2 regions of the Mesorhizobium cantuariense genome follow, and region 2 is predicted to be linked to the other one. Evidence: predicted binding sites of a transcription regulator. Region 2 holds the regulator's gene; the other holds the start of a gene.

Region 1 (4,426 bases), 110 kb from region 2:
GGATCCGCTCGACAGCCCATTGGACAGCATTGTCACCTTCACACTCGCCCGCACGGTTTCCGGCGGCACGCATCTGCGCATCGTCCATGACGGCTTCGCCCGGATGACAGTGCCCGCGGTTGCCATGGCCGGTGCCAGCTGCCGGCTTTCGCTCGACGCAACCGCTTCCCGCAAGCCAATCGCCGCAAACACGCCTCGCCTCTTGCTGCTTGCAGCCTGAGCGACATACACAGCAACGGAGACATACAATGAGCGGCCTTGCCAGTCTGGTGCCGATGGTGATCGAGCAATCGAGCCGCGGCGAACGTGCCTTCGACATCTTCTCACGGCTGCTGCGCGAGCGCATCGTCTTCATCAACGGCGAGATCAACGACGACATCTCGGCGCTGGTCTGCGCGCAGTTGCTGTCGCTGGAATCGGACAATCCCGACAAGGAGATCTCGCTCTACATCAACTCGCCGGGCGGCGTGGTGACCAGCGGTTTCGCCATCTACGACACGATGCAATATATCAGCTGCCCGGTGTCGACCGTGTGCATGGGCTTTGCCGCCTCGATGGGCTCGTTCCTGCTGATGGCAGGCACACCGGGACGTCGGATCTCGCTGCCGAACGCCACCATCCTGCTGCACCAACCGCTGGGCGGGTTCCAGGGCCAGGCCTCCGACATCCAGCGCCATGCCGAGCGCATCGGCCGGACGAAACGGCACATGGCTGAGCTCTACGCGCAGCATTGCGGCCGTACCTATGAAGAGGTCGAGCGCACGCTGGATCGCGATCACTTCATGACGGCCCGAGAGGCCCAGGCCTGGGGCATCGTCGACCACGTTTTCGACACGCGCAAAAAGGCGGCGTAAAGACAGGGGCCTATCCGGCTCCTGCCGGTTGCCGAAGATTTGACGATGCTGGTCTGGTCCCGTCGCCGGCACGTCACTATAGTCCTGAGATGACCGACACTCATCCGCCCAGACCATTGCACCGCATCATCGCCGTTGTGGTGCTCGCTTTTGCCGGCCTCGTGAGCGGAGCGGCTTTTGCCGAGGACAGTTCGCCGGCGCAGAAAGGCACCCTGCCCGGCGTGACCGGCGACTATCGCATCGCCAAGCCGGCTCCCAAGCCCGAACCCGATGACGCGTTTCCCAGCAACGGCAACGGTCAGTTCAAGATCGGCGATACGGACGTCAGGATTTCCGGCAGCATCACCGTCGATGTCGGCGCCGGCTCAATCGGTCTGCCGCGCCACTGATAGTGCGTATGTGCCGGCGTGCTGCGCCTATCGCCAACAAGACAATCCGCACATAAAAATGGCCCCGCCGTGCTTTGCGCGAACGGACGGGGCCTTTTTGGATCTCAAATCCAATTTTACCGGGAGTGTACTGCCGGCGTTTGATTTCGGATGCACCGCGGCATTCAGCCGACGATCCGACTAGCAGTCTCTAATTTTTACGGGATATGGCAGGTCACGGTTTGTCGGGTGGCGCAAACGCTAAACCCTGGCACTTATGCCTGCCGCGGCTCCAGTGACAACTGGAACCCTAGGGGACGATCCGGTGGCGTCATAGCTCCGCTCCTCTGTCCGTTGCGATTGTTGTCAATTCGAAGCACAAATCGCGAATGCCTGCGGCGTCTCGCAGGCCGCCTCTGCGCGGCGAGACCATCGAAAGACGGCCGGCTTCGTTGACTGCTGGAGACTGCGCCCCTGAGTCCGTGGCGTCAACCATCAATAGCCGGTTACCGAAAAATGTGATCGCTGGGAGGTTACGTGCAAGTCAGTTTTTGCACAGCTTTGTCAGGAGCGTGTTCGGCCTTTGTTCTTTCCGCTTGCCCGTTCACGCGAAAGACGCTTAAACGCTTTTGTCGGGAATTGTGGCGTCTCTCGACGTGGCGGCAAAACTACCTACATAGGGGATGGCCGGGAAAACCCGCCATTCCAGGAAATTCCAGATTCTGAGGCGGCGACCGGCGATGGCCGACCATAAATATCTTTCCATTCGCGGGGCGCGCGAACACAATCTGAAGAATGTCGATCTCGACCTGCCGCGTGACAGCCTGATTGTCATGACCGGCCTGTCGGGTTCCGGCAAATCGTCGCTCGCCTTCGACACCATCTACGCCGAAGGCCAGCGCCGCTATGTCGAAAGCCTGTCGGCCTATGCCCGGCAATTCCTCGAAATGATGCAGAAGCCTGATGTCGACCAGATCGACGGCCTGTCGCCTGCCATCTCGATCGAGCAGAAGACGACCTCGAAGAACCCGCGTTCGACCGTCGGCACCGTCACCGAAATCTACGACTACATGCGGCTTCTGTTCGCGCGCGTCGGCATCCCCTATTCGCCGGCCACCGGCCTGCCGATCGAGAGCCAGACGGTTTCGCAGATGGTCGACCGCGTGCTGGCAGTCGAGGAAGGCACGCGCCTGTTCATCCTGGCGCCGATGGTGCGCGGCCGCAAAGGCGAGTACCGCAAGGAACTGCTGGAACTGCAGAAGAAGGGCTTTCAGCGCGTCAAGGTCGACGGCGTCTTCTATGAGATCGCCGACGTGCCGGCGCTCGACAAGAAGTACAAGCATGACCTCGACGTCGTCGTCGACCGTATCGTCGTGCGCGGCGATCTGGCAACGCGGCTTGCCGACTCCATCGAAACCGCGCTGAAGCTGGCCGAAGGGCTGGCGGTCGCCGAATTCGCCGACAAGCCGCTCGATTCCAGCCAGACCGGCGAGGATTCGGTCAACAAGTCGAAGAACGAGACGCATGAGCGCATCCTGTTCTCGGAAAAATTTGCTTGCCCGGTCTCCGGCTTCACCATTCCGGAAATCGAACCGCGGCTGTTCTCGTTCAACAACCCGTTCGGTGCCTGCCCGACCTGTGACGGGCTCGGCAGCCAGCGCGCCATCGACGGCAATCTGATCGTGCCCGACGAAAACATCTCGCTGCGCGACGGCGCCGTCAGCCCGTGGGCCAAGTCGACCTCGCCCTATTACGCGCAGACGCTGGAAGCGCTGGGCAAAGCCTTTGGCTTCAAGCTCGGCGACAAGTTCAAGGATCTGACCGAAGAGGCAAAGGAAGCCATCCTGCGCGGCACCGGCGAGCGCGAGATCACCTTCCAGTACGATGACGGCCTACGCTCCTACAAGACGACGAAAACCTTCGAAGGCGTCATCCCCAATCTCGAGCGGCGCTGGAAAGAGACCGAATCCGCCTGGATGCGCGAGGAAATCGAGCGCTTCATGTCGGCCACGCCTTGCCCGGTCTGCAAGGGCTATCGGCTGAAGCCTGAGTCGCTGGCGGTGAAAATCGCCGGCAGGCACATCGGCGAAGTCACCGAGCTTTCCATCCGCAAGGCCGACCAGTGGTTCACCGACCTGCCGGCGTCACTCAACGACAAGCAGAACGAGATCGCGGTGCGCGTCTTGAAGGAAATCCGTGAGCGGCTGCGCTTCCTCAACGATGTCGGGCTCGACTATCTGACCCTGTCGCGCAATTCCGGCACGCTGTCGGGTGGCGAGAGCCAGCGCATCCGTCTGGCGTCGCAGATCGGCTCCGGCCTCACCGGCGTGCTCTATGTGCTGGATGAGCCATCGATCGGCCTGCACCAGCGCGACAATGCGCGCCTGCTCGATACGCTGAAGCATCTGCGCGACATCGGCAACACGGTGATCGTCGTCGAACATGACGAGGACGCCATCCTGCATGCCGACTATGTCGTCGACATGGGCCCGGCTGCCGGCATCCATGGCGGCGAGATCATCGCCCAGGGCACGCCGCAGCAGGTCATGGCCAATCCCAATTCGATCACCGGCAAATACCTGTCGGGCGCGCTTGAAGTGGCGACGCCCGGCGCCAGGCGTGAGGCGAAGAAGAACCGCCGCCTGAAGATCGTCGGCGCACGCGGCAACAATCTGAAGAACGTCACTGCCGAAATCCCGCTCGGCACCTTCACCGCCGTGACCGGCGTGTCGGGCGGCGGCAAGTCGACCTTCCTGATCGAGACGCTGTTCAAGGCGGCCTCGCGCCGCATCATGGGCTCGCGCGAACATCCGGCCGACCACGACCGCATCGAGGGCCTCGAATTCCTCGACAAGGTCATCGACATCGACCAGTCGCCGATTGGACGGACCCCGCGAAGCAACCCCGCCACCTATACCGGCGCCTTCACGCCGATACGCGACTGGTTCGCCGGCCTCCCCGAAGCCAAGGCGCGCGGCTATCAGCCGGGACGCTTCTCGTTCAACGTCAAGGGCGGCCGCTGTGAGGCCTGCCAGGGCGACGGCGTCATCAAGATCGAGATGCACTTCCTGCCCGACGTCTACGTCACCTGCGACGTTTGCCACGGCAAGCGCTATAACAGAGAGACGCTCGACGTCGTGTTCAAGGGCAAGTCGATCGCCGACGTGCTCGACATGACGGTCGAGGAAGGCGTCGACTTCTTCG
Region 2 (4,426 bases):
AACAACCGAGGACTGACCATGAGTGGAATTCCTGATCTCGCTGCAATCGAAGCGATGGATGCGACGGATCCGCTGCGGGCCATGCGCGATCGTTTCATTCTGCCGGACGGGGTGATCTATCTCGACGGCAATTCACTTGGGGCAGCGTCGCATGCCGTTTTCGGCGAGCTGCAGCAGGCGGCGACCCAGGAATGGGCCCAGGATCTCATCCGGGCCTGGAATACGGCCGGATGGTTCGAGATGCCGATCGAACTCGGCGATCAACTCGGACGCCTGATTGGAGCCGCGGCCGGCCAGACCGTCGTCTGCGATACGACGTCGACCAACATCTACAAGGTGTTGCATGCTGCGCTGGAGATGCGGCCAGGCCGGTTGGCCATCGTCGCCGAGGGTGACAGTTTTCCCACTGACCTGTACATCGCCGAAGGCGTGGCCTCGACCCGAGACGGCGTCCTGCTGCGCCTCGCGGGCGTCGACGCGCCAACCATCGAAGAGCTGATCGACGAAAGCGTCGCGGTGGTGCTGGTCAACCACGTCAACTACAAATCGGGTGAACTGCGCGACATGGCGGCGCTGACGCGCAAGGCTCATGCGGCCGGAGCGCTGATCGTCTGGGATCTCTGCCACACCGCCGGCGCTCTGCCGGTCGAACTCGACCAAGCAGATGCCGATTTCGCCATCGGCTGCACCTACAAGTATCTTAACGGCGGTCCGGGTGCGCCTGCCTTCATCTATGCCGCGCAGCGTCACCACGGCGAGATCAGCCAGCCACTCAGCGGCTGGTGGGGCCATGCGCGGCCCTTTGCCTTCGAACGGGGGTATGTGGCCGGCACCGGCATCCGCCGCTTTCTGTGCGGCACGCAGCCGGTCCTGTCGATGCGGGCGCTCAAAGGTGCGCTTGCCATCTGGAACGACGTCGACATGGCGGCCTTGCGAAAAAAGAGCGTCGCGCTGACCGAACTGTTCATCCAACTCGTCGAAGCAAAGTGCGGCGCCTATGGTCTCACGCTGGAAAGCACTCGCGACGCGACCAAACGCGGCAGCCAGGTGTCGTTCCTTCACGATCATGGCTATCAAATCATGCGGGCGCTGATCGAGCGCGGGGTGATCGGTGACTTCCGCGCGCCGTCGACCATCCGTTTCGGCTTTACGCCGCTCTATGTCGGCTACAGGGATGTGTGGCTGGCGGTTGAGGCGCTGGAAGACATTCTGCGCACGGGTGCATGGCAGGATCAGCGTTTCGCCGTCAAGGAGGCCGTTACCTGACGCAGCCGTCTCGACGATCCGTTGTCGCCGGCCTCACCTCCTGGTCGGATGTCCGAGGGACGAATTTCCAGCTCACAAATGCGTTCCCCGCCGGGTGCCGCGCTGGCTGCAATAGCTAACCAAGGTTGGCATTTTGGCTTCGTTTCGTTCACGGTAAACGAACGCCCGGAAAGCTGAAAATGCCCCCGGTCGCGGGTCCACCGGCGGCTGATGCCAACCCTAGGGCCGAGGATGGGCCACAGCCCATTAACCATAATAATTTCAATGCCGGCAAGCGCATTATGGCGGCGCGCAATCGTGATGGCGGCCCGCTGGCAACCGCCGAATAATTTCGACCCCCTTAATAAATTCATTAAACTTTAAACAGTTGCAGAACACAACTGGAACAGATAGTGTTTGTTCTGGGTTTGTTTTCTGATTCTGGTTTCAGGTACCCTGGGGGCCGCTATGCTGACGCGCAAGCAACACGAACTGCTGATGTTCATCCATGAACGCCTGAAGGAAAGCGGCATTCCGCCATCCTTCGACGAGATGAAGGAGGCGCTCGACCTTGCCTCCAAATCCGGGATTCATCGGCTGATCACGGCGCTGGAGGAACGCGGCTTCATTCGCCGGCTGCCCAATCGGGCACGCGCGCTGGAAGTGTTGCGGCTGCCGGACTCGATTGCGCCCGGCCTCAACGCGGCAAGAAAGTTCTCTCCCAGCGTCATCCAGGGCAGTCTTGGTCAAGGCGGCCTTGGCCGGCAGATCAAGCCGGCGTCTTCGCGGATGCCTTCGGCCGGCAATGACGACGACGTGGTCTCCGCCGTGTCGATCCCCGTGATGGGCCGCATCGCCGCCGGTGTGCCGATCGATGCCATCCAGCATCAGACACATTCGATCTCGGTGCCGCCGGACATGATCATGGGCGGCGAGCACTATGCCCTGGAGGTCAAGGGCGACTCGATGATCGACGCCGGCATCTTCGACGGCGACACCGTCATCATCCGCAACGCCGATACGGCGAGCCCCGGCGAAATCATCGTGGCGCTGGTGGATGAAGAGGAAGCGACGCTGAAGCGGTTCCGCCGCAAGGGTGCCTCGATTGCCCTTGAAGCCGCCAACCCGGCCTATGAAACGCGTATTTTCGGACCGGACAGGGTTAAGGTGCAGGGCAAGCTCGTCGGCCTGATCCGCCGCTACTGAGGCAGTTGCGGGCTGACCACTGGCTTCTCGGGCCTCTTGAAGGGCGGCAGTCCCCTCGCCTCGCGTGAGAATTTGCGCTGCGCGTGCCAGGGTCGATATGGCCTATCCACCGCGAAGCTGGCCGTCGCCGGTGTGGTTGCCGATTGGCGATCGAAGAAGACGGCCGCACTGCCTTTGCGAGCCAGTTGCCGCTTGGTGATGACGAGAACCAGCGGGTTGTGACAGGCGTCATAGGCGGTGGCGTCATTGATAACGATCAACTCGGCGAAGCCGCAGGCTTTCCAAGTGTCCTTGCGGTCTTCGACATAAGCAATGATGGCACCGGACGGATGCTTGGCCAGACAAACGCCTGAAGTGCAATAGAACGGCGATCCCGGCGGCAGTTCTGTGGCATCCGCGATCTCGAATTGTCCGTCGCCCTTGTCAAACACCTCCGGCACGACAACGGTTTCGGATGTCAGCGCACGTTTCCAGTTGTCGACGGTGAATTCGTTCGGCCTTGCCCGGCTGACCGCGAGTTCGCCGCCACCAATCGGCAACGCAACCAGCCGTGCGTCCTCCGAGATCAGCACATCCGGCGCGCGCGTATCCGAGACGGTCAGCAGGCCGGCAAGCGCGAAGGGAAGGGCTGCGAGCCGCAGCCATGTCGTCGCCATCGTCGCGATGACCAGGGCAATGGTCACCAGCAGGACAGACTGCTGCGAAATCAGCCCAACCCCATCGACAGGCGAACGCTCGGATATCCAACCCGATATGGCGATCATCACCGTCAGGCCCTTGCCCATCAGGTAGAGGGCTGGCCAGTCCAATCCGAACGGCATCAGCAGCGCGCTGGCAACGCCTAGAAACATGACCACTGTCACGATCGGCATGACTGCCAGATTGGCGAACAGGCTGAGCGGCGACACACGCTGAAAATGCCAGATGGCAAACAGCGCTGTGGCGCTGCCGGCGATGATGGAGGTCACGGCAAGGCCGCCCGCCGCCAGCATGAACTTTCGTGTCAGGAAACTTGGCAAGGATCGCTTTGGCGGCGGCGGTCTCGTTTTCCCCGCGCGATGATCCGACCAGCCGGCATAGGCACCGACAAGTGCTGCGGTCGCGGCGAACGACATCTGGAAACTCGGGCCGACCACCTCGTGCGGCGACACCATAATGACGGCGATCGCCGAAATCGCCAGATTGCGCATGGTGAGTGCTGCCCGATCGAACAGCACGGCAATCAGCATCACCGCCAGCATGATGAAGCTGCGCTCGGCGGCAACGACGACGCCGGAGATGATGAGATAGGCGGCGATCGAGAACAATGCCACTGCGGCGGCATATTTCTTGACCGGACGACGCGCGGAAAAGTCCGGAAACAAGGCGAAGGCACCGCGCAGCAACCCCATGATGGTGCCGGCGACCAGCGCCATGTGCAGTCCGGAAATGGAGATGATGTGGTAGATGCCGGTACGCCGCATCGTTTCATTGATTTCATCGGGAATGCCGGCGCGCACGCCGACGATCAGCGCCGCGGCGATCTCGCCTTCGGCGCCGCCGACGCTGCCCCTGATGTGGTCGGCAATGCCTTCACGGGCTTTTTCTATCCTTGAGGAAAGGTGGGCCGACAGCGGCATGTCGTCGTCATCGGTGACGGCAAGTTTTGGATTGCCGAGAAAGAACCCGCTGCCGCCGATGCCGGCGAAATAGCTGTCGAAGGAGAAGTCGTAGCTGTCCGGCCGCACCGGCCCGGTCGGCGGCAACAGCTTGACGTAGCCGGTGATGAGGGAGCCGGCGGTCATGCCGTCCGGGATCTTGCGTGCCGAAAGCCGCACCCGCTTCGGCGCATAGCGCAATTTCGGCCGAGCGGTCGACGTCACGTCGATGGTCAGCCGGATACGACCGCTCTCCATCCGGTCGAGCGAGACGACGCGGCCGGTGACTTGCGTCGAGATTTCCGAGCCCAGCATCTGCGTGCCCGCGCGCCACGTCT

What was found. The regulator LexA, encoded in region 2, represses DNA repair genes until DNA is damaged. The targets are predictions, from matches to a motif close to TGTTCNNNNTGTGTTCNG.
Region 1: a site for LexA is predicted at 1,796-1,813, ahead of uvrA (excinuclease ABC subunit UvrA). Genes of this name have one in related genera too.

Annotation. Positions count from the first base shown of each region.
Region 1 covers NZ_JBHRVD010000001.1:3,422,219-3,426,644, forward strand. The annotation lists gene ACFOJ9_RS16545 (SRPBCC family protein) at 1-220, shown strand, start outside; gene ACFOJ9_RS16550 (ATP-dependent Clp protease proteolytic subunit) at 249-854, shown strand; gene ACFOJ9_RS16555 (hypothetical protein) at 944-1,243, shown strand; gene uvrA (excinuclease ABC subunit UvrA) at 1,963-4,426, shown strand, end outside.
Region 2 covers NZ_JBHRVD010000001.1:3,309,007-3,313,432, forward strand. The annotation lists gene kynU (kynureninase) at 19-1,266, shown strand; gene lexA (transcriptional repressor LexA) at 1,714-2,451, shown strand; gene ACFOJ9_RS15915 (ComEC/Rec2 family competence protein) at 2,445-4,426, opposite strand, start outside.